DNA from 4 places in the Clostridium saccharobutylicum DSM 13864 genome. Region 4 is predicted to be linked to each of the others. Evidence: riboswitches for the same ligand, from Rfam matches in the RefSeq annotation. Region 4 holds a riboswitch; each other region holds the start of a gene.
The links. Region 4 has a riboswitch for thiamine pyrophosphate ahead of cytX (putative hydroxymethylpyrimidine transporter CytX). Riboswitches for the same ligand answer to the same signal wherever they lie in the genome.

Region 1 (5,224 bases), 2.0 Mb from region 4:
CAATATGGATCTGGTGGAGCTGGATTTTTTGCATTTGCACAACTACTCATTAAAGTATATGCTCCAGTACCTTGCGAATCATAGTCATAGTCATATAAATCTGGATAGCCGTAAATCATATGTCCACTTTCATGGCATATTGTATAAATGGATAAATCACTGCCTATGTCAGACATTTCATATTTTTGTATTTTGGTACCATTTATACTATCTGAACCACCATACCAATCTTGATGTGGCCATAATCCTTTGGCCCAACCTGCATCAGCTGTACCTGCATAAAGGATATTAACAGCTTTTACATAACCATTTGCATCTGTTGTTAAAGTTGACATATTGAAGCCAGAAGTTTTTAACCATTGGAAAACTTCATCTGCCAGTTCTTTTGATTTAGCATACGATCCTGTTTCTTCATTAATATCGTCATAATAAGATTTTGGATGCTTTGCAGTATAAAATCCTATTACATTATTTGTATATGTAAGTTTTCCTCCAGACACATCATAATAATAATCTCTTACAGATCCATTATTACCAAAACCAGTGTAACCTACTCCATTAAAGAATTGATTTATATCAGATTTTGATATATCACTTTTGGTATCTGGAAAATCTACTAAAACAGCTAATCCTTTTACATTACTTGTAGAAGAAGTTTGAATTTTAGAATCCAATAGTCCATTAGAATTATTTTTATTGTCTTTTATTGATGAAGGACTATAATCCATTCCATGAAGTTTTTTTCTTACTGTATCCGCTTTTTGTTTTATAGACGCTTTCTTTATTTTTAAATGTTTTTGAAGATTACTTTTTACGCCATTAGTGTTATTTTTATCTATTGCAATTTTCATATCACTAAAAGTGTCAGTTCCTTTATATACTTCTCCAGTTGAAACGTAATCTGTTTCGTCTGCATTTAATTTTGCATAGCATATCCATCCATTTTTATCACGGCAAAGTGTATATCCATCTAAGCTTTCAACTTGTTGAAAGTATTCATCTCCTGAAATTTTTACTTGAACCTTACTTCCGTCTGGTTGAATTAATTCATGTTTTTGATTAATATATGGTGCTGCTGATGCTCCTACATTCATAGTTCCCCAAATAGTTGCTACTGTAGCTGCAGCTGTTAAAAATTTAATTATTTTACCCATTATAAATACTCCTTATAGTTTTTAATCTAGATAGGTTTTTTAAAACATTAAAAACAAAATATTGTTTAAATTTTTATTTCACATTAAAAAAAGTATTATGTTAAAATGTTAATAAAAGTTAAATTAGTTGCGCAACAATTTAATGTTCTCATACTTTTTTGAGTAAATAAACACTTATTGCTTTAAAAGGATATATTTTGTAATAAAAAGTAATTATATTACGAAAAACATAGGAATAAAGTTAAGAAATTAGATATAATGAATATATTGTAGAAAAATGGAGAGATGTAAAGATGTATATTGATGCCCATACTCATTTAGATTTCTTTAATGAGAAGATAGATGATGCAATTTATGAAATCAATAATTTTAGAATACTAACAATTGCTAATGGAATGGATGTAGAGAGTTATTTACAAAATAAAGAATATAGCAAAAGAAGTGAATATATTAAGGCCACCTTTGGAATTCATCCATGGAAAGCAGCAGAATACATTGGAGAGCTTAAAGATTTAATTCCTTATATTGAGGAAAGTGAGATTATAGGCGAAATAGGCTTGGATTTCTTTTGGGTTGAGGATAAAGAAAGTTATGAATCTCAAAGAAAGATTTTTAATTTTATATTAGATGAAAGCATTAAAAGAAATAAGGTAATATCCATTCATACAAAAGGAGCAGAAGAAGAAATCTATAATATTCTTAATAATTATGGCTACAACAAAGTAATTATCCATTGGTATAGCGGTGATATTAAAATTTTAGATAAGTTTATAGAGCTTGGATGCTATTTTACTGTAAGTGTTGATTTAGGTTACTCTGAATTAAGCGAAGAAATATTATCAAGGATTCCAATAAATAGACTACTTGTGGAAACTGATGGACCAACAGCTTTAGAATGGGTAAATGGTGAATATGGTTATCCAAGTGCAATAATTGATGTTGTAAAAAAAATTGCAGAGAGAAAAGCTCTTTCCATTGATGCATTATCAAAAATAATACAAGATAATTTTTTTGAATTAACTGAAATTAAACTTTGAGTGCATATATACACCAGAAATGAAATACATTTGTGTAAAACAGACATTTGAAAATTTCGCTGCTAAAAGCACTTAATAGGGGATTGTCCTAAACTAGCTTGTCACACTTAAAGTGGGAGAAAGCTAATTGGGGTGCAAGCTCTTATTTAGTGCTTTGTGTGAAATTTTCATAGTGCTGTGGGACACAAATGTATTTGATTTGGGTAAGTTACCACATAAATTTAAACTTAAAGTCATTTATCTATAATTTGGAAGATAAAATAGTTCATCTTGACAAATCATCAAAAATGTTTACAATTAATTATGACAACTGAATAAAAAACGGGGAGTTAGTTAAACTATCTGAGAGGAAATTTGTAATTTCGACCCATAACCTGATTTGGATAATGCCAACGTAGGGAAATATATTATAAAGAAACTACAAGCATACTATTTTTAGGAGTTAGAAAATAGTATGCTTTTTTATTCTTTAGGAAATTATAAGGCAGTTAAATCTGTGGATAATTTCTGAAAGTAGTAGAAACACGTAGTCTGCGAAGCAGATTTTCTTATTTGAGAGGGAGGATAATAATGTCAGTATGTAATGTAAGTTTACAAGTAATACCTAAGGTACCAGATGAGATGACATATCCAGTAGTAGATAAGGTCATAGAATACATTCAGTCTACTGGAGTAAAATACGAAGTAGGTCCAATGGAGACAACAATGGAAGGTGAATTAGATTTTCTTCTTGAAATTGTAAAGAAAGCACAAGAAATTTGCATTGAAGAAGGAGCATCCAGAGTTGCTTCTATAGTTAAAATTGACTATAAAAAAGAGGGCGTTACAATTGATGAAAAAATTAAAAAGTACAGGGGATAAATTAATACCAGTATTTTTTGCTCTTGGATTACTCATATTATGGCAGTTAGTTGTTTCAATAGGTGGTATTGAAAAATATATTCTGCCAGCACCTAGTGATGTTATTAAAGTGATTATAAAGGATTTTAATGTCATGCTTCCCCATATATTAATTACATTATATGAGGGAATAGTAGGATTTATTTTATCTACAGTTGCAGCATTAATTTTAGCTATAATAATGGATATGTCCGCTTTAGTAAAAAAAGCACTTTATCCTTTGTTTGTAATATCGCAGACAATACCAATAATTGCGCTAGCGCCACTATTTATAATATGGTTTGGTTTTGGAACTCTACCTAAAATAATAGTTGTTATATTAGTATGCTTTTTCCCTATTGTTATTAGCATATCAGATGGTTTGGAATCTGTAGATAAGGATTTTATTAATCATTTTAAATTAATGGGAGCATCAAGGATAAAGGTGTTTTTACATTTAAAGCTTCCTTATGGAATATTAAGCTTTTTCTCTGGAATGAGAATTGCAGCAACATACAGTATAATGGGCGCAGTAGTTGGAGAATGGCTTGGTGGAGATAAGGGAATTGGAGTATATATGACAAGAGCTAGAAGTGCATATGCTTTAGATAAAATGTTTGCTGCAATAATTATAATTGTTGTAGTCAGCATGGGAATATTTATTTTGGTTACATTTATTGAAAAAATATTAACACCATGGAAAAGAGTTCAAGAATAAGACACAATGAAGAAAATAATAGAACAGTATGTTCATATCTATTTTGATGAGTAAAGCATCACAATTTTTGTTAGTAAATTAATTATGAGCATGAAGGTGTCTCCTTGATTTACACTGAATATATATGTAGTTTCTGACATATTGTTTTTTTATGTGCTTGAAAATATAGAAAATTTAGGGGGAATAATTATGAAAAACAAAAAAATATTAGCATTGGCAACATCAATATTACTAGTTTCAACAGTATTTATGGGTTGTGGTTCTGTTAAAAAGGAAACAAAAGAAGAAAATTTACAAAAGGTTAAGTTAATACTAGATTACACACCAAACACAAATCACACAGGTATTTATGTGGCTAAAGACAAGGGATATTATAAGGAACAAGGAATTGATCTTGAGATTGTTCAACCATCTGAAGGTGCAGCATTGCAATTGCTTTCTGCTGGTCAAGCAGATTTTGCTATAAGCTATCAAGAAGATTTAACTTTTGCTAGAACTTCAGATAATCCATTACCTGTTAAAGCAATTGCTACAATTATTCAAAACAATACATCAGGGTTTGCATCACCAAAGGAAAAGGGAATCAAAACTGTTAAGGATTTTGAAGGAAAAGTATATGGCGGCTGGGGAAGTCCTAGTGAAGAAGCAATATTAAAAACTGTTATGGAAAAGAACGGAGCAGATTTCTCAAAACTTAACAGAGTAGATGCAGGAACAGAAGACTTTTTTGCAGCTACAAAAAACAATATAGATTTTGAATGGGTTTTTGAAGGCTGGACTAATATAGAAGCAAAAGATAAAAATATTGACTTGAATTATATACCACTTAAAGATTTAGATCCTGCGTTAAATTACTACACACCAATAATAGCTACTACTGAAAATAATATTAACAGTAATCCAGAATTGGTAAAGAAATTTTTAGCAGCTACTTCAAAAGGATATGAATATTCAATGGAAAATCCAGAGGATAGTGCAAAGATATTAGTTTCAAATGCACCAGAAATCGATCAAACTTTAGCTACAGATAGTATGAAATTTTTAGCTAATCAATATAAAGCGGATGCAAAAAGATGGGGCGAAATGAAGGATAGCGTTTGGGATAACTACACAAAATTCCTTTTAGATAACAAAATCATAACTAAGGATATGAAAGCAAGCGAGGCTTATACAAATGAATTCCTACCAGAATAAAATACAGCTTACAAAGGTTAAAAAATCTTTTGGCAATATGGAAATATTAAGAGATATAACCTTTAATGTAGGAGAAGGTGAACTGATTTCAATTGTAGGTCCATCAGGTAGTGGAAAAAGTACCATTTTTAATATAATCACTAAAATAATAGATAAAGATGATGGAGACATAGTGGTTAATGGTGATGTCAGTTATATGTATCAAAAGGACATGATGGTACCTTGGAAAAAGGTAATAGATA
Region 2 (5,224 bases), 400 kb from region 4:
CATTTGCATTATCTCTATCTGTTTCAACACCAATTTGGCGAATTGCTCTCATTAAATCTGATTTTATCTCTCTAACTTTTGTTCTTTCTTTTCTATATGAAGAATAAGCTATTGCTATATCTTTATACCCTTCTTCTCTTAATGCTTTTTCAACAAAATTTTGTATTTGTTCTACAGTTATAGTCTTTTTATATTCTGATTCAATATAAGTAATTACAGTTTGAACCGTATCTAGAACTTCGCTTTCTTTTAAAATCAAACCGATTTCATTCCCTGAGCCCTTAATAGCTTGAGTTATTTTATCGGCATTAAATTCGACCTCTCTGCCGTCCCTTTTTACAACATATAGCATAATTATTCCCTCCATGGCACAATATATAGTATCCTTAGTACTGTACTATTATACTGTATAAGGTATTCATTAGCAATGTCTTTTATTTTTTATTTTTTAGGCATTATATTTTAATTCTTATCAATTATATCTATCTAGCTTTCGATTTGATTATTTTTTGCAGTTATTACATAGTTGACTTATTACAAACTATTCTTATTATTGTCTTTTCCTACACTTATAGCACCTAATGGTACCATAATCCAAATTAATTTTTTATAATTATATATAATAATTAACAAAAACTAATTTAAAATTGTGTCATACACAATATATAGGTTTTATCTTCCAATCAAATTTACTATATATTGTGTTTCTTAATTTATTACAATAATTAATGCTAATTTAATTATATCACCATTGATAACAATATCAGTAGTGATATAATTAAAATATGTTAATGTGCTTTAGGAGGAATTAAGATGGAGAAAATTGCATTAATAACAGATAGTGCTTGTGATATAAGTGCTGATATTGCAAAGGAAAATAATATTAAAATACTACCTTTCAAAATTATTTTTTCCAATAAAGAATATGACGATGGTATTGATATAACTCCAAATATGCTTTATGAGTTACTAAAAAAAGAAATTCCTACAACATCGTTACCTAGTGTTGATAGATTTACTAATGCATTAAATGAAGCAAAAAATGTTGGATATACTCATGCAATTATAATAACTATATCAAGTGGTCTTTCAGGAGCTTATAACGCAGCAAGATTAGCAGCTGAAAATGTTTCTGGAATACAAACTTTCGTGTTTGATTCTATGACATTAACTATGTCTCAGGGTGCAATAGTACTTGAAACTGCAAATTTAATTAAAGAAGGTAAACCTTTTAAAGAAATTATAGATATATTACCTACGCTCAAAAATAAAATAGATGTATTTTTCACAATAGATACATTAGAATATCTAAAAAAAGGCGGTAGAATAGGTAAAGTTGCTGGAACTATAGCTGATGCACTCAATCTTAAACCTATTATAACTGTAGGTAATGATGGAATATATCACACAGTTTGCAAAATAAGAGGAATTAAACAATCAATATCTAGATTAGCTACTTTGTTAAAACCTTATTTAGAAAATAACAAATGTAAAGTCTGGGTATTAGATGGCAATGCTCCTGATAAAGCTGAAATGTTATATGATTCAATTAAAGACCTTCCTAATTTAGTGGAATGTACCCTTGGAGGAATGATTGGCCCTGCACTTGGTGTTCATACCGGCCCTGGTCTTGTTGGATTCATTGTAGAAAATATAGATTAATTTATTAAAAACACATAAAAATCACCTAACTAAAAAATTATATTTTTAGTTAGGTGATTTTTATGTATATTTTTTTTATTTTGGTTAATCATATATTTAAGAAAGTTTTAGTTTTTTAATGCAATAAACAAAGTAAAACCTCATTTTGTTTGATTTAAGGAGGCTTAATTTTATGAAAGGTTTTGTTTTAGATTCAACGTACAAAGAAAGTATTATTATTGATATGAATGATACTATTTCTATCACTTCTTCTCACAATTTGCCCAATAATCCAGTTTCTCATTATTCAACAGATTTAAATCAAATTACTTCTAATTATATAGCCCATCATAATAAAAACGACAAGTTTAACACATATAACATAATTGACTATTTATAGTAAAATGTATAAAATTATTTTGTAACGTGCTGGGGGAGCTATATGCTGAGATTTGATAATTCATAAACCCTTTAAACCTGATCTAGTTAATTCTAGCGTAGGGAAAGCAACCTTATAAGAATTTACATTTCTATTTATATAGGTTGGTAGTCTCTAAACCAAAGTATAAAACTAATATTTAAATTTATTATATGAAGATTAGTTATAATGACTTTGTTAATTCCTCTTCCATAAGCGTCACGAAGGAGGTTTTTTTTATGCAAATTTTTAATGATTGGTACAAACAATTTTCTACTCTTTTCCAAAACTTTTCACAAAACATTCAAGCTATAATTGCAAGTCCATTATCCATTACAACTTTAATTGGTTGTGTAATATTACTCATAATATTAGTTAAAGTTAAAAAAATCAACTTTACTCCTCAACTTATTGCTAGAATTGGCATAGCTTTGGCTTTAGCTACAATACTGAAAATGCTCAGATTATATCATTTTCCACAAGGTGGTAGTATTACATTAGGTAGCATGGTTCCAATATTACTTATAGCATTTATGTACGGACCAAGAGTAGGATTTCTAACAGGATTTCTTTACGGAATAATAACACTTATTATGGATCCATACATTCTGCATCCAGTTCAAGTTTTATTTGATTATCCATTACCCTTTATGGCATTAGGTATAGCAGGATGCTTTAATAATAAAAAATGGCTTGGGGTTACCTTAGCTGTTTTTGTTAGATTTTTGTGTCATTTTATTTCTGGAGTTGCTTTCTTTGGTTCACTTGCACCCGCTGGAATGTCTCCTGCTTTATATTCATTAATAATTAATGGACCTATGCTAGGAATAGAATACATTATATGCTTAGTAATCATATCTATTCTTCCTATTGAAAGAATAATACACGCATCTTCACTTAATACCATGAGTTAGTGTACAAATTTATTTAATATAACAATATTATATAAAAATAATAAAGAGAAAATATACATAATAAAAAATCATATATTAATGTATATTTTCTCTTATTCTTATGTTTTATTTCTCGACAGATATTGCATCTACTGGACAGCTTTCTGCTGCTTCTTGCACTTCACCTTCTACATTTTCTGGTGCTTCATCAACTATAAAGCCAGCCTTTCCGTCATCCTCCATATCAAAGCATTCTGGACATATAGATGGACATAGTCCACATGCTATACAAGTATCTTTATCTACTTTTGCTTTCATTAATCTCTACATCCTTTCAAATCAAAATTACATAGTGTATTATTTCCTAAATAATCCGAAAGTATGTATACTCTAATACTATAAAGAACTCGAAATTTAAATTTAGGTGGTTTCTCCCCGAAAGTAAGGATATTCTTTTGCTTGTGGTTACTACAAAATATATACATGAAAAAGAGTGCAATATCAACATTAAGAACTTTTATATATAAACTTCGTAAAAATAAAAAAGCTTCATTATTTAATTTCTGTAACTTTAAATAATGAAACCTTTTATATTATATGATGCTTTTTATTTACTTGGTAATTAAGCTTTAATACAATCCTTCAAATATTAATGAATATAACGCATTTTCTCTAACATATTCCTCAGCCTTACCATCTTCTAAAGCTTCTGTAAGTTCAATATTAATTGGTAACTCACCTATTAAAGGCAATCCTAAATATTCTGCATTTTCTTCTGAAGATTTTCTGCTAAATACTCTTATTTTCTTATCACAATCCGGACAATTTATATAAGCCATATTTTCTACTACACCTTTAATTTTTATTCCTATCTTTTGAGCCATAATAACAACTTTTTTAACAATCATTGATACCATATCTTGTGGTGTAGAAACTATTACAATCTCATCAATTGGGAACTCCTGCATTACAGTTAAGGCAATATCTCCTGTACCTGGTGGCATATCTATAAGTAAATAGTCAAGCTCGCCCCAATTTGTTTCAACAAATAATTGCTTCAACACTCCATTGATTACTGCACCTCTCCAAATAAGAGGTTCTTCCTCTACTGGAGTTACAAGATTCATAGAAATTACTTTTATTCCTCCATCTGTCTCTACAGGATCAAATCTTACCATCTCGTTATCTAATGGATGTATAAGTGCTCTCTTCTTGTTTATCCCAAAGAATCTTGGCATAGATGGTCCTGTTATATCTGCATCTAATACTCCTACTTTATAGCCTTTTTTAGCTAACATAGTTGCCATAATACCAGTAACAGTTGACTTACCAACGCCTCCTTTTCCACTTATAACTCCTATAACATTTTTTATTTTTCCGTATCTTGGTGATACCTTTAAGCTTTCTGATGGACAACTTTCTCCTTTAGTTTTACATGTATCCTTACTTGGACATCCTTCGCAACTTCCCATTATTTTATCCTCCTTTTATTTTACCAATCTTGTGGCATTTGATTTGGTTCACTTACAGTAATATCCCAATCTTTATAATTATACTCTGCGGATATATAATAATTTTCCAAAGATTTATCTGATTTATTCTCTACAGTTATTAATGTCTTAAAAGTTGTGGTATTAAACCCTCTATTTTTAACTTTAATTACTGTATCAAATTGTTCACTATTATTTTTTACTAAATCTACATTTGGTAAAATTTTATTTAAGTTTTTCTTAAATTCTTGCAAATCTATAGAAAACATATACTTTAAGCAATCTGTATCATTAGATATATCTACTCCTACTTTACCACTAGATATAGAATCCTTTTTATTATTTATAACTTTTAATATAGATTGATAATATACATACTCAAAGTCTCTAGGTTTTCTTATAACTGAAAGATTCTGCATTATAGTATTTTCTAAATTCTTTGATACTGAAAATGCCTTATCATCATCATAAAAATTACCTGTCCCACTCTCATTAGCTCCAACTACATACTGATATTTTTTAACTTCATCTCCAATCCAAACTTCAAATATATAATCTGGGTCAAGACTACTTTTTTTAGATACTTCACTTCCCTTTGACAAAAGTTTATAAACATCATCTATAGCTTTACTATCATTAATTATAAATCTAAATCCACTATCTCTAACATTTTGTATTATTATTTTATCTACCTTATTCTGGCTCATGTAATCGAAATATTGGTTTTTTATATTTAATTTAACTTCTGCACTATCAAGTAAAGTGCATCCTGATAATGTTGT
Region 3 (5,224 bases), 1.1 Mb from region 4:
AATCATTAACCGTAACATAATTAGTTATGTTATGTACAAGAGGTTTCTTATTTTTAACCTCATTTAATAATCTTTCTACCTCAAAAACTAGTTTATTGTCCATAAAACTCTAGTAAGAATATCTATTATCAAATTTCTTACTAAATTCCCTCCCTTCAAAATGTTTCTATAAACTTAATGTATATTTTCTTTCATATATCTAAGTTTATTTTTTATCAAAAAGTTCTACTTTTTCACCATTTAAGATTTTATTTGTAGTTCTTACAGCGCACATCTTTCCGCACATAGAGCAACTATGTTTTTCTTCTGGTGGTATACTTTCAAAATATTCTTTAGCTTTCTTACCATCGATAGCAATCTTAAACATCTCTTCCCAATCAAGTTTTTGGCGAGCATCTGCCATAGCGTTATCCCTATCTCTTGCTCCTGGAATACCATTAGCTATATCTGCTGCATGAGCCGCAATTTTTGATGCAATAATTCCTTCTTTAACATCTGATAAATCTGGAAGTCTTAAATGTTCAGCTGGTGTCACATAACATAAGAAGTTAGCTCCATGTGTTGCAGCAATAGCTCCACCAATAGCCGATGTAATATGATCATATCCTGGTGCAATATCAGTAACAAGAGGTCCTAAAACATAGAATGGTGCACCATGACATAATCTTTTTTCAATTTGCATGTTAGCAGCAATTTCATTCATAGCCATATGTCCTGGACCTTCAATCATAACTTGTACATCTTTTTCCCAAGCTCTTTTTGTTAATAGACCCAATTCTATAAGTTCAGTAATTTGACCAGCATCAGTTGAATCATCAATACATCCAGGTCTCATTGCATCTCCCAGACTTATTGTCACATCATATTCTCTAAGAATTTCAAGTAACTCATCATAATGTTCATAAAATGGATTTTCGTTACCTGTCATCTCCATCCAAGCAAATAATAATGATCCACCTCTAGATACAATATTTAACTTTCTTTTATCTTCTTTAAAAACTGAGATTGTTCTCTTATTTATTCCAGCATGAATAGTAACAAAATCAACTCCAGCTTTAGCATGAGCTCTAACTACGTCTAAAAAATCTTCTGCTTTTATATCTAAAAGTTCTTTTTCTAAGTATCCAATTGCATCATACATAGGAACTGTACCTATCATAGCAGGTGAATATTCAATAAGTTTTTCTCTAAATTCTTGAGTTTTTCCATAGTTGCTTAAATCCATTATAGCTTCAGCACCAAAATCAATTGCCATTTTTACTTTTTCCATTTCTCTGCAATAATCAACTGAATCACCTGAAATACCTAAATTTACGTTTATCTTTGTTTTAAGTCCATCACCAATTCCTTCTGGGCTAAGAGATTTATGATTAACATTAGCTGGAATAGCTACTTTACCTTCCGCTACAAGTTTCATTAATTTTTCTTCTGATATATTTTCCTTCTTAGCTACTACCTTCATTTCTTTAGTTACTATACCTTTTTTAGCTGCTTCCATTTGAGTTTTATAATTCATTGTTTATTCTCCTCTCAATTTTTACTAATAATTTAATTTGTAATGTTATTAAATAAATTCTTTATGTTTTTATATAATTAATCATTCTTATTAATATCTCTTGATTGTGTCTAAATTCCAGCTTTCTTATAAAGCTCATAAAAATGATTAGTAGGACCTACTCCTTTTCCTAATTCAAAGCCATGTTCTATAGCAGTTGTTACATACTTTTTTCCTTGTCTTACAGCTGCTTCTATTGTCATTCCTTTAGCTAAATTAGCAGCTATTGCAGATGATAAAGTACATCCTGTTCCATGAGTATGAGTAGTATTAATTCTTTTTTGTGGCAAAATTATGAATTCTTTTCCATCAAATAATAAATCAGTCGCTTCTCCCTCTAAATGTCCACCTTTAACTAAAACAGCTTTTGGTCCAAGTTCCTTAAGCTTTAAAGCTGATTGTTTCATATCATCTAAAGTTTTTATTTCTATTCCTAAAATTTCTTCTGCTTCTGGTAAATTAGGAGTTATTAATGTTGCTAACGGAAATAATTCATGAATTAATGTTTCTTTTGCATCCTTAGATAATAAGTTAAATCCACTTTTAGATATCATGACTGGATCTAATACTATCATTGGAAGCTTTCCTACCTTTTTTAAAGATTTTGATATAGACTTTATAGATTCAATCTTTGAAACCATACCTATCTTAATAGCATCTACTCTTATGTCATTAAAGATAACATCTACTTGAGCTTCAATCATTTCTGGATTTATATCTTGAATACCGAAAACTCCCATAGTATTTTGAGCCGTTACTGCTGTTATAACACTCATTCCATAAACTCCATTAGCTGAGAAAGACTTTAAATCGGCCTGAATTCCAGCTCCACCGCATGTGTCTGATCCAGCAATTGTTAATGCTCTAAACATAAAATCACCCCTTCTAGTTAATATAAATTTGATCTTATACTTTCCACAATTTACACTTCATTAAATTTTCTTAATATCTTTAAAATTATGTCTAGGCACGTTCAAAAAATAGCATATCCATTTGCCAGCTTATTTTTTATTTATTTTCATGTGCCTTATTTATTGACAATTCATTATTTATTAATATTTTTCTTATAACAGAAACCTTTAAAAAGAAATATGCTATAATAGCTCCCGCACTACAGCTCATAGTAAAAGGAATTATATATACAAAAAATGCTGCTTCCTTCCCTAAAATTAAGACCGCTACTGGATATGCTATCAATGCCCCTAAAATTCCAGTACCAAACACTTCACCAATAACAGCCATACTTGCTCTTCTAAATTTCTTATAAAAAATTCCTGAAAGAAAAGCACCTATCATACTTCCTGGAAAAGCTAGCAAACTGCCTGTGCCCATAATATTTCTTATAAGTGATGCGACGAATGCATTTAAAACTGCATATATTGGACCTAAAGTTATTGCTCCTACAACATTCACAAAATGTTGTACTGGAGATATTTTAGCTGCTCCAATTGGCATTGATAGTGTTCCAAAAATAACTGAAATACCAATTAATAATCCACTTAATGCAATTTTTTGTGCTTTACTTTTTTCTTGCATTCACTCTCCCTCCTTAAGACAAGATAAATTTTAATTTGAGTGACAACCTATTTTTCACATAAAAAAAATGTATCCCAAAGGGATACATAAATAAATCACGCGTAAACATTAATTAATATACTTCCCTCCGTTGGCATTAACCAAATCAGGTTATAAGGGTCCAGGAAATCACTCTTTCCAATCTCAGCTAAAATATTAGCTCCCCTAGTTATTCTGTTATAAAATTGTCTTTCTAAATTAAAGATTATACCATTCCAGAATAAATGTCAAATTTATTTACTTAGTTTTTTATCAATAATGCAAATTTTAGTACACAATATAAATAAATCACTAATCTATTTATCCACAACTATTCAAAATATCTCTATATACTTGTTATTATATATATAACTTTACTCCATATTTTGAAACATCTTAACAATATCTAGAATACCATATCCCCATCTAGCATTTGGATATATATCTCCACTTCTTCGTGATGTTCCCTTTGCTAAATATGCTTTAACAGTTTGGGAATATATATATGGATCATTGCCTTGAACAATTCCCCACTGAAATAACATAACACAAGCTCCAGCAACTACTGCTGATGATACACTAGTCCCATTTACAATAGCAGTTTTATTACTTGGTGCTACAGTTAAAGCATTTACTCCTCCTGCTGCAACATCTATTACATCAATCAAATTATCTCTAAAAGCCACTCCAGAATAATTAAGAACATTATTATTATTTTGATTATATGCTGCTGCAGTAACTACATAAGATGAAGTTCCCGGATTAGTTACTGTTCCATATGGATCAGATGAACTAAACTTAGTATTTCCTACTGTTATTCCTCTTTGAGGCAGCCAAGCATTGTATACGCCACTCAAAATATACTTTGCTCTCAATCTAAGAAGCCATATACCTGGCTGTAAACTATAAAATCTAATTCGTATCAATTCATCTCCTGTACTTTCCTCTGGAAAATAATAATTAACTTTTATCGATGTTTTTTCAAATACAAAAGTATAGTTTCTAGTTGAATTAATTATACTTGGTATTATACCTGTATTTTCACCTGATGGAGATACTATGTCTATAGTCATTACGTTAGGAAGTTCAGTCCAAATATCAATTATTAAGTGTTTCTGCTCTGGTGATACCTCAAGCTCAATTGCAATAGGCGTATCAACTTGAGATATAGTTCCAGATGTATGACCACCTGCATCTCTTTGATTTCCTGCTCCAGTAACCAATACTATACCACTACTACTTGTAATTGATTCTATGTATTCTTCTAAAATACCATTTCCTTTATGACTTCCTAAATTAGTTCCAAGAGGGAAATATACAATCATAGGTTTCCTACTTTTAAGTGCATATTCGTACAAAAATTGTAAAGCTGAGAAAATTGATGTTAAATTAAATACTGGTACTTTAACATCAAATTGAGCTTGATATGCAGCATCTATCATTAATTTGACTACTACAAAATCACATTCTGGAACAATCCCCTTTAATTCTGGATTTTTACCAGTAGCTCCAATTATTCCAGACATATTAGTACCATGTCCAATTTGATCTCTGCTAGGAACTATGTCATATGGTGATTTCCCTTCTCTATAAGCTTTTATAGCATCATTTACTTTTTCTTTTCTATAAACTGTTCCAAAAGGTACAGAAATATCATTATCCTTCTCATTTGAAATTATTGTTTGATCCCAAATGCATTCAACTCTTGTTTCACCAGCAGCAGTCATAAATTCATCACTTAAATAATCAATGCCAGAATCTATTACTGCCACATTTACGCCTTTTCCATTTAAACTTAAGGGCAAATTTAATTGCAAAAATCTAGCTCCAGATGCTTCTATTGGAGAAACATCTTGTAGTGTATACATTTCGGTTGGCTTAACATATACAACTGTTGTAAGTCTTATATCACCAATATCAACCTTTAAATCTCCACTTATAGATATAATTGCATAATTATCATTAATTATTGTAGCATAGTAACCTGGCATTTTTGAAACTTCATCCTCAATATTTCCTTCATATTGAACCATATAATGATAATAATTCGAATCACTAAAAATCTTTTCTGGAACCATACTTTGCTTCATTATAAACTCCTCCATATTTCTCTTG
Region 4 (5,224 bases):
TAGATGTGATGAAAGAAGAGAACCAGATTGTCCTAATTATGAAAAATGTGGAGGATGCACATTAGAGCATTTAAGTTATAATGGTCAATTAGATTTTAAATTTGACAGAGTTAAAGATTGTATAAGAAAAATTGCAGGATTGGATGATAAATTAGTAAAATATCCATTAGGAGTTAAAGAAGCATATGGATATAGAAATAAAGTTCAACTTCCAGTTGGATTAGTAGATGGAAAAATTACTATAGGTTTTTTTAGTGAAAAAACTCATGAGATAATTAATGTAGATTCTTGCTTACTTCTTAGTGAAGAAGATGATAATATAATAGAAATAATAAGAAATTGGATGGAGAAATATTCTATATTACCAGCCAAAAAGGATGGAGATTTCTATAAGCAGGGCTTGCTTAGGCATATAATGATAAGAAAGGGATTTAAAACTAATGAAGTAATGATTGTATTAGTTACTACAGATAAGAAAATTAATCATAAGGATGAATTAATAGATGAATTAAAGTTAAAAATTAAAAACTTAAAGAGTGTAATTCAAAATGTAAATCACAAAGATACTAATTTGGTTCTTGGTGAAAAATGTACTACACTATGGGGGGAAGATTATATATCTGATTATATAGGACAATATAAGTTTAATATATCTCCATTATCATTTTTTCAAGTTAATCCAAATCAAACAGAAGTACTTTACAATAAAGCTTTAGAATATGCAGATTTAACTGGAAATGAAATTGTATTTGATGCGTATTGTGGTACAGGTACAATAACATTGTTTTTATCGCAAAAGGCTAAGAAAGTATATGGCGTTGAAATAGTGGAACAGGCAATAGAAAATGCCAAAGAAAATGCTAAGAAAAATGAAGTGACTAATTCTGAATTTTATGTAGGAAAATCAGAAGAAGTAATTCCTAGAATTATACAAGATGGAATTAAACCAGATATAATAGTCGTAGATCCACCGAGAAAAGGTTGTGATACTAAATTATTGAATGCTATAGGAGATGCAAAGCCAAAAAGAATTGTTTATGTATCATGTGATCCAAGTACATTGGCAAGGGATTTAAAACACTTAGAGAAATTAGGATATGAAACTTTAGAAGTTCAACCGGTTGATATGTTTCCTATGACAAAACATATAGAATGTGTTGCAAAGATAGAAAAAAAATAGCATTAATGAATTATTAGGAGTGAGTCTATATCTCACCCTTTTTCTTTATAAATAAGTTTTTATTTACAATTAATTCACAATTTAATGCATAATTATGTTATGATTTATTATATGATAAATTTAATATTGGCAAAGATTCGTAAAAACTATATTATGATTGATTTAATATTTATAAAATAGATAATTAATTGTTTTATAAATTTCAATATACGTTAAATTAATTGAAAGAAAAAACAGTATATGAGGAGTAATGATAATGTCAGATATGATTCAAATTTATAAAAAAAGATCTTTTAAGAGACTTATAACCTTATTAGTATTACTTATATTTTTCTATGTAATGCAGGATATGATAAATTTAATGCTATTAACTTTTGTATTTACATATCTAATTCATAGTATTTCAAAACATTTAATTCAAGAATTTGATGGGAAAATAAGAATAAATTATAAATTCATGGTTGTTATAGTTTCGTTACTTTTAACGTCTGTAATATTTATTATATTAATAGACTTTTTACCAATGGTTATTAAACAGTTAACTCAGGTAATTATGCAGGTACATGAGTTATATGGAAATTTAGGACATAATGAGATTACTAATTTAATAAAAGAAAGATTAGATAAAGTTTACTCAACTATTTTTTCAGCAGAAGGCATAAATTACATAATGCATTCAATAACAAATATAAGCAAATTAGGAATTAATATAATTATTTCTTTAGTTTTAAGTATTTTTTTCTTAATTCAAAAGGATGAAATAATGCAATTTACGCATAAATTTAAAAATAGTAAAATTAATATATTATATGAGGAAGTTGAATTCTTTGGAAAAAAGTTTGTTTTCTCTTTTGGTAAAGTTATTGAAGTACAAATTGTTATTGCTATTATAAATGGTGTGCTTTCAACTATAGGATTATCTATAATAGGATTTCCGCATTTATTAGGATTTGGTGTAATGGTAATGTTACTTGGTCTTATTCCTGTGGCTGGAGTAATAGTATCATTAGTACCTTTAAGTATAGTAGCTTTTAATAATGGTGGATTACCTCATGTTTTTTATGTTCTTGGATTAATTGCTTTACTTCACGCATTTGAAGCGTATATATTAAATCCAAAATTAATGTCTTCAAAGACAAAGCTACCTATATTTTATACCTTAGTTATACTTTTAGTATCGGAACATATTGCAGGTGTTTGGGGACTAATTATTGGAATTCCTGTTTTCATGTTTATTTTAGATATAGTTGGAATATCTTATGGCAATAATAAAAATGATTGAGGCACATGAAAATAAATAACTTGAAATCAATTATGAATTATTATAAAATAAAAAACACAGGGGAGCTTGCACATGCAGGCTGAGAGTAAGTAAAATGTAGCTTTAACCCTTTAAACCTGATTTGGATAATGCCAACGTAGGGAATCTAACTTATGATTATTTAATGAGAGATGTTTAATTTCTTATTTATTATTTGATGAGATATGCTATTTTGGTATATCTCATTTTTTTATTGTAAGGGAGAAGATTATGGAAAATAAGACTTCGAATTCAAGTCAATTTATCTTATGGCTTGGTGCAGCAATTTCTATTGCTGAAATATTGACGGGAGCGCTATTAGCACCTTTAGGATTAAGCCAAGGAATAGCTGCTATTTTGATAGGACATACTATTGGAGGTGTTATACTTTATTTATGTGGTATTATAGGTGCTCAAAGCAAATTATCTTCAATAGAATCAACTAGAATTTCATTTGGAAAATATGGTTCATTTTTATTTTCTATATTAAATATTGTACAACTATTAGGTTGGACTGCAGTTATGATTATCAATGGTTCAAAGGCATTAGATGCAGTTTCTATGCAATTATTTAATTTTCAGAACGAAACGGTATGGTGTATTATTATTGGAGCATTAATTGCTTTATGGATAGGTGTTGGAGTAAAAAGCCTATCTAAAATAAATACTGTAGCAGTAGCTGCACTGTTTTTATCAACTATAGTGCTTGGCTTTATAGTATTTACAAATAATACAGCCAATGTAGGTGCGGGTGGATTTGAAGGAGAGACGTTAAATTTTGGCACAGCAGTAGAACTTAATGTAACTATGGCATTATCATGGATTCCACTTATTTCAGATTATACTAAGAATTTAAAATCTGAAAAAGCGGGTACATTAGCAAGTGCATTAGGATATTGCATTGGTAGTACTTTTATGTTTATCATTGGCCTTGGAGCATCTTTATATGCTGGTACTTCAGATATATCTGGTATTTTACTTTCAGCTGGACTTGGAACAATAGCACTTATTATTGTCATTTTTTCAACAGTAACTACAACTTTTTTAGATGCATATTCTGCAGGAGTAAGTTTTACTAACATAAATAAATGTATAAATGAAAAAACTGCAGGTTTAATTGTATGTGGATTAGGAATAATATTATCAATAGTTGTTTCTATAGATCAATATGAAGATTTTCTATATTTAATAGGATCAGTTTTTGCACCATTATTTGCAATTTCAATAACTGATTATTTTATATTTAATAAAAAATCAATTGAGGAAAAAAATGTGGTTGACATAAAGAATATTATTATATGGATTATTGGAGTATTTGCGTATAGAATATTAATGCAATTTAATTCTATAGTAGGTATAACTATTCCTGTTATGATTGGCATTGCATTATTATGTATTTTAATTAATTTATGTTTAAAAGCATATAAGTAATTTGAGTTAAAATAAATTATTATTGTATATTTTAAAACATATCTAATTATTAAAAGAAAAATACTAGGATATTTGTTGTTATTTTTTTTGATATGAAATAATAATAATATGATATAATGAAAGTATTATGGAACAATTTGGTTTATGTACAGAAGATATTTAGGCACATGACTTATTATTTTTTAAAATGTGCCTTAAAGACAATAAGAAAGGGGATTATAATATGCCATTTATAGGATCTAAGGTAAGTGTAAAAATTTCAAGTGAGAAAGAAGAAATTATAAAGAAAAGATTAGGAGAATCAATAGAACTAATTCCAGGAAAAAGTGAAAAATTTTTAATGGTTGGTTTTGAAGATGAATATTCACTTTATTTTGGCGGTGAAAAATTAGAAAAAGGTGCTTTTGTAGAAGTAAAAATATTGGGTAAAGCAAGTAAGGAATCTTATGATATGCTAACAAAAGCAATTTGCATAATATATGAGGAAGAATTACAAATTCCTAAAGATAAGATATATGTTAAATATGAAGAAGTCGAAAATTGGGGTTGGAACGGACAAAACTTTTAAATAAAAATTTAAATAAAGAAAAAATGAAAAGCAGAATACTGCGTTGTTGCTTTTTATTTAAAGTCTGAGTTATGGCAGGGAAGCTATCTTAAAGCTAAAACATAAGTTTTGAGATGGCTTTTTATTTTTAAATTGACTTTTTATACTCCTTCATATGGCTTATGTATATTCAAAAAAATAACAAATACATCTACTACTAAGCTTATTTTCTATCATGCTATGTCAATAGCTTACCATAATAGGCATGTTATGATACCAATTTATTTCCTTGTGTGATGAAAAATAATCATATTATTTTAAATTTTTTTATTTTCTTTCATGTGCCTAAAGTTACAAGAATAAATATATAAATAGATATATAATTTTAAAGGGGGCGATTATATGATAATAGGGCTTGCTCAAATTAACGTTTTTTGGGAAGATATGAATAAAAATATGAATAAGGTCGAAGAATTTATAAAAAGAGCAATGGAAAGAAAAGTTCAACTAATTCTATTTCCAGAAATGACTTTAACAGGCTTTATAATGGATATAGATAAGTTATTAGACTCAGAAGACATAATAATAAAATGGCTTAGGAATTTGGCTATAAACAGTAATATTAACATAGGAATTGGATTTGCAATAAAGGACAATAAAAAGGGAAAAAATAAATATGTTTTTATTTCTAAAGAAGGTAATGTATTGCTTGAATATATTAAAATACATCCTTTTTCATATGCAAGGGAAGATATTAATTTTTATA

Region 1: another riboswitch for thiamine pyrophosphate. It lies ahead of CLSA_RS11870 (thiamine-binding protein); the one in region 4 lies ahead of cytX (putative hydroxymethylpyrimidine transporter CytX).
Region 2: another riboswitch for thiamine pyrophosphate. It lies ahead of thiT (energy-coupled thiamine transporter ThiT); the one in region 4 lies ahead of cytX (putative hydroxymethylpyrimidine transporter CytX).
Region 3: another riboswitch for thiamine pyrophosphate. It lies ahead of thiW (energy coupling factor transporter S component ThiW); the one in region 4 lies ahead of cytX (putative hydroxymethylpyrimidine transporter CytX).

What each region holds. Positions count from the first base shown of each region.
Region 1 covers NC_022571.1:2,770,132-2,775,355, reverse strand. Annotated here, with positions in the region: gene CLSA_RS11880 (M6 family metalloprotease domain-containing protein) at 1-1,154, opposite strand, end outside; gene CLSA_RS11875 (TatD family hydrolase) at 1,448-2,191, shown strand; TPP riboswitch at 2,504-2,609, shown strand; gene CLSA_RS11870 (thiamine-binding protein) at 2,762-3,052, shown strand; gene CLSA_RS11865 (ABC transporter permease) at 3,024-3,788, shown strand; gene CLSA_RS11860 (ABC transporter substrate-binding protein) at 3,978-4,982, shown strand; gene CLSA_RS11855 (ABC transporter ATP-binding protein) at 4,963-5,224, shown strand, end outside.
Region 2 covers NC_022571.1:95,981-101,204, reverse strand. Annotated here, with positions in the region: gene CLSA_RS00430 (anaerobic ribonucleoside triphosphate reductase) at 1-352, opposite strand, end outside; gene CLSA_RS00425 (DegV family protein) at 814-1,662, shown strand; gene CLSA_RS00420 (hypothetical protein) at 1,835-2,041, shown strand; TPP riboswitch at 2,063-2,163, shown strand; gene thiT (energy-coupled thiamine transporter ThiT) at 2,299-2,973, shown strand; gene CLSA_RS00410 (ferredoxin) at 3,079-3,270, opposite strand; gene CLSA_RS00405 (Mrp/NBP35 family ATP-binding protein) at 3,582-4,424, opposite strand; gene CLSA_RS00400 (YhfM domain-containing protein) at 4,445-5,224, opposite strand, start outside.
Region 3 covers NC_022571.1:784,840-790,063, reverse strand. Annotated here, with positions in the region: gene thiM (hydroxyethylthiazole kinase) at 1-103, opposite strand, end outside; gene thiC (phosphomethylpyrimidine synthase ThiC) at 206-1,516, opposite strand; gene thiD (bifunctional hydroxymethylpyrimidine kinase/phosphomethylpyrimidine kinase) at 1,627-2,427, opposite strand; gene thiW (energy coupling factor transporter S component ThiW) at 2,564-3,091, opposite strand; TPP riboswitch at 3,197-3,307, opposite strand; gene CLSA_RS03575 (S8 family peptidase) at 3,484-5,199, opposite strand; gene CLSA_RS03570 (S8 family peptidase) at 5,199-5,224, opposite strand, start outside.
Region 4 covers NC_022571.1:4,808,288-4,813,511, reverse strand. Annotated here, with positions in the region: gene rlmD (23S rRNA (uracil(1939)-C(5))-methyltransferase RlmD) at 1-1,180, shown strand, start outside; gene CLSA_RS20630 (AI-2E family transporter) at 1,437-2,462, shown strand; TPP riboswitch at 2,511-2,622, shown strand; gene cytX (putative hydroxymethylpyrimidine transporter CytX) at 2,712-3,911, shown strand; gene CLSA_RS20620 (phenylpyruvate tautomerase MIF-related protein) at 4,135-4,479, shown strand; gene CLSA_RS20615 (nitrilase-related carbon-nitrogen hydrolase) at 4,861-5,224, shown strand, end outside.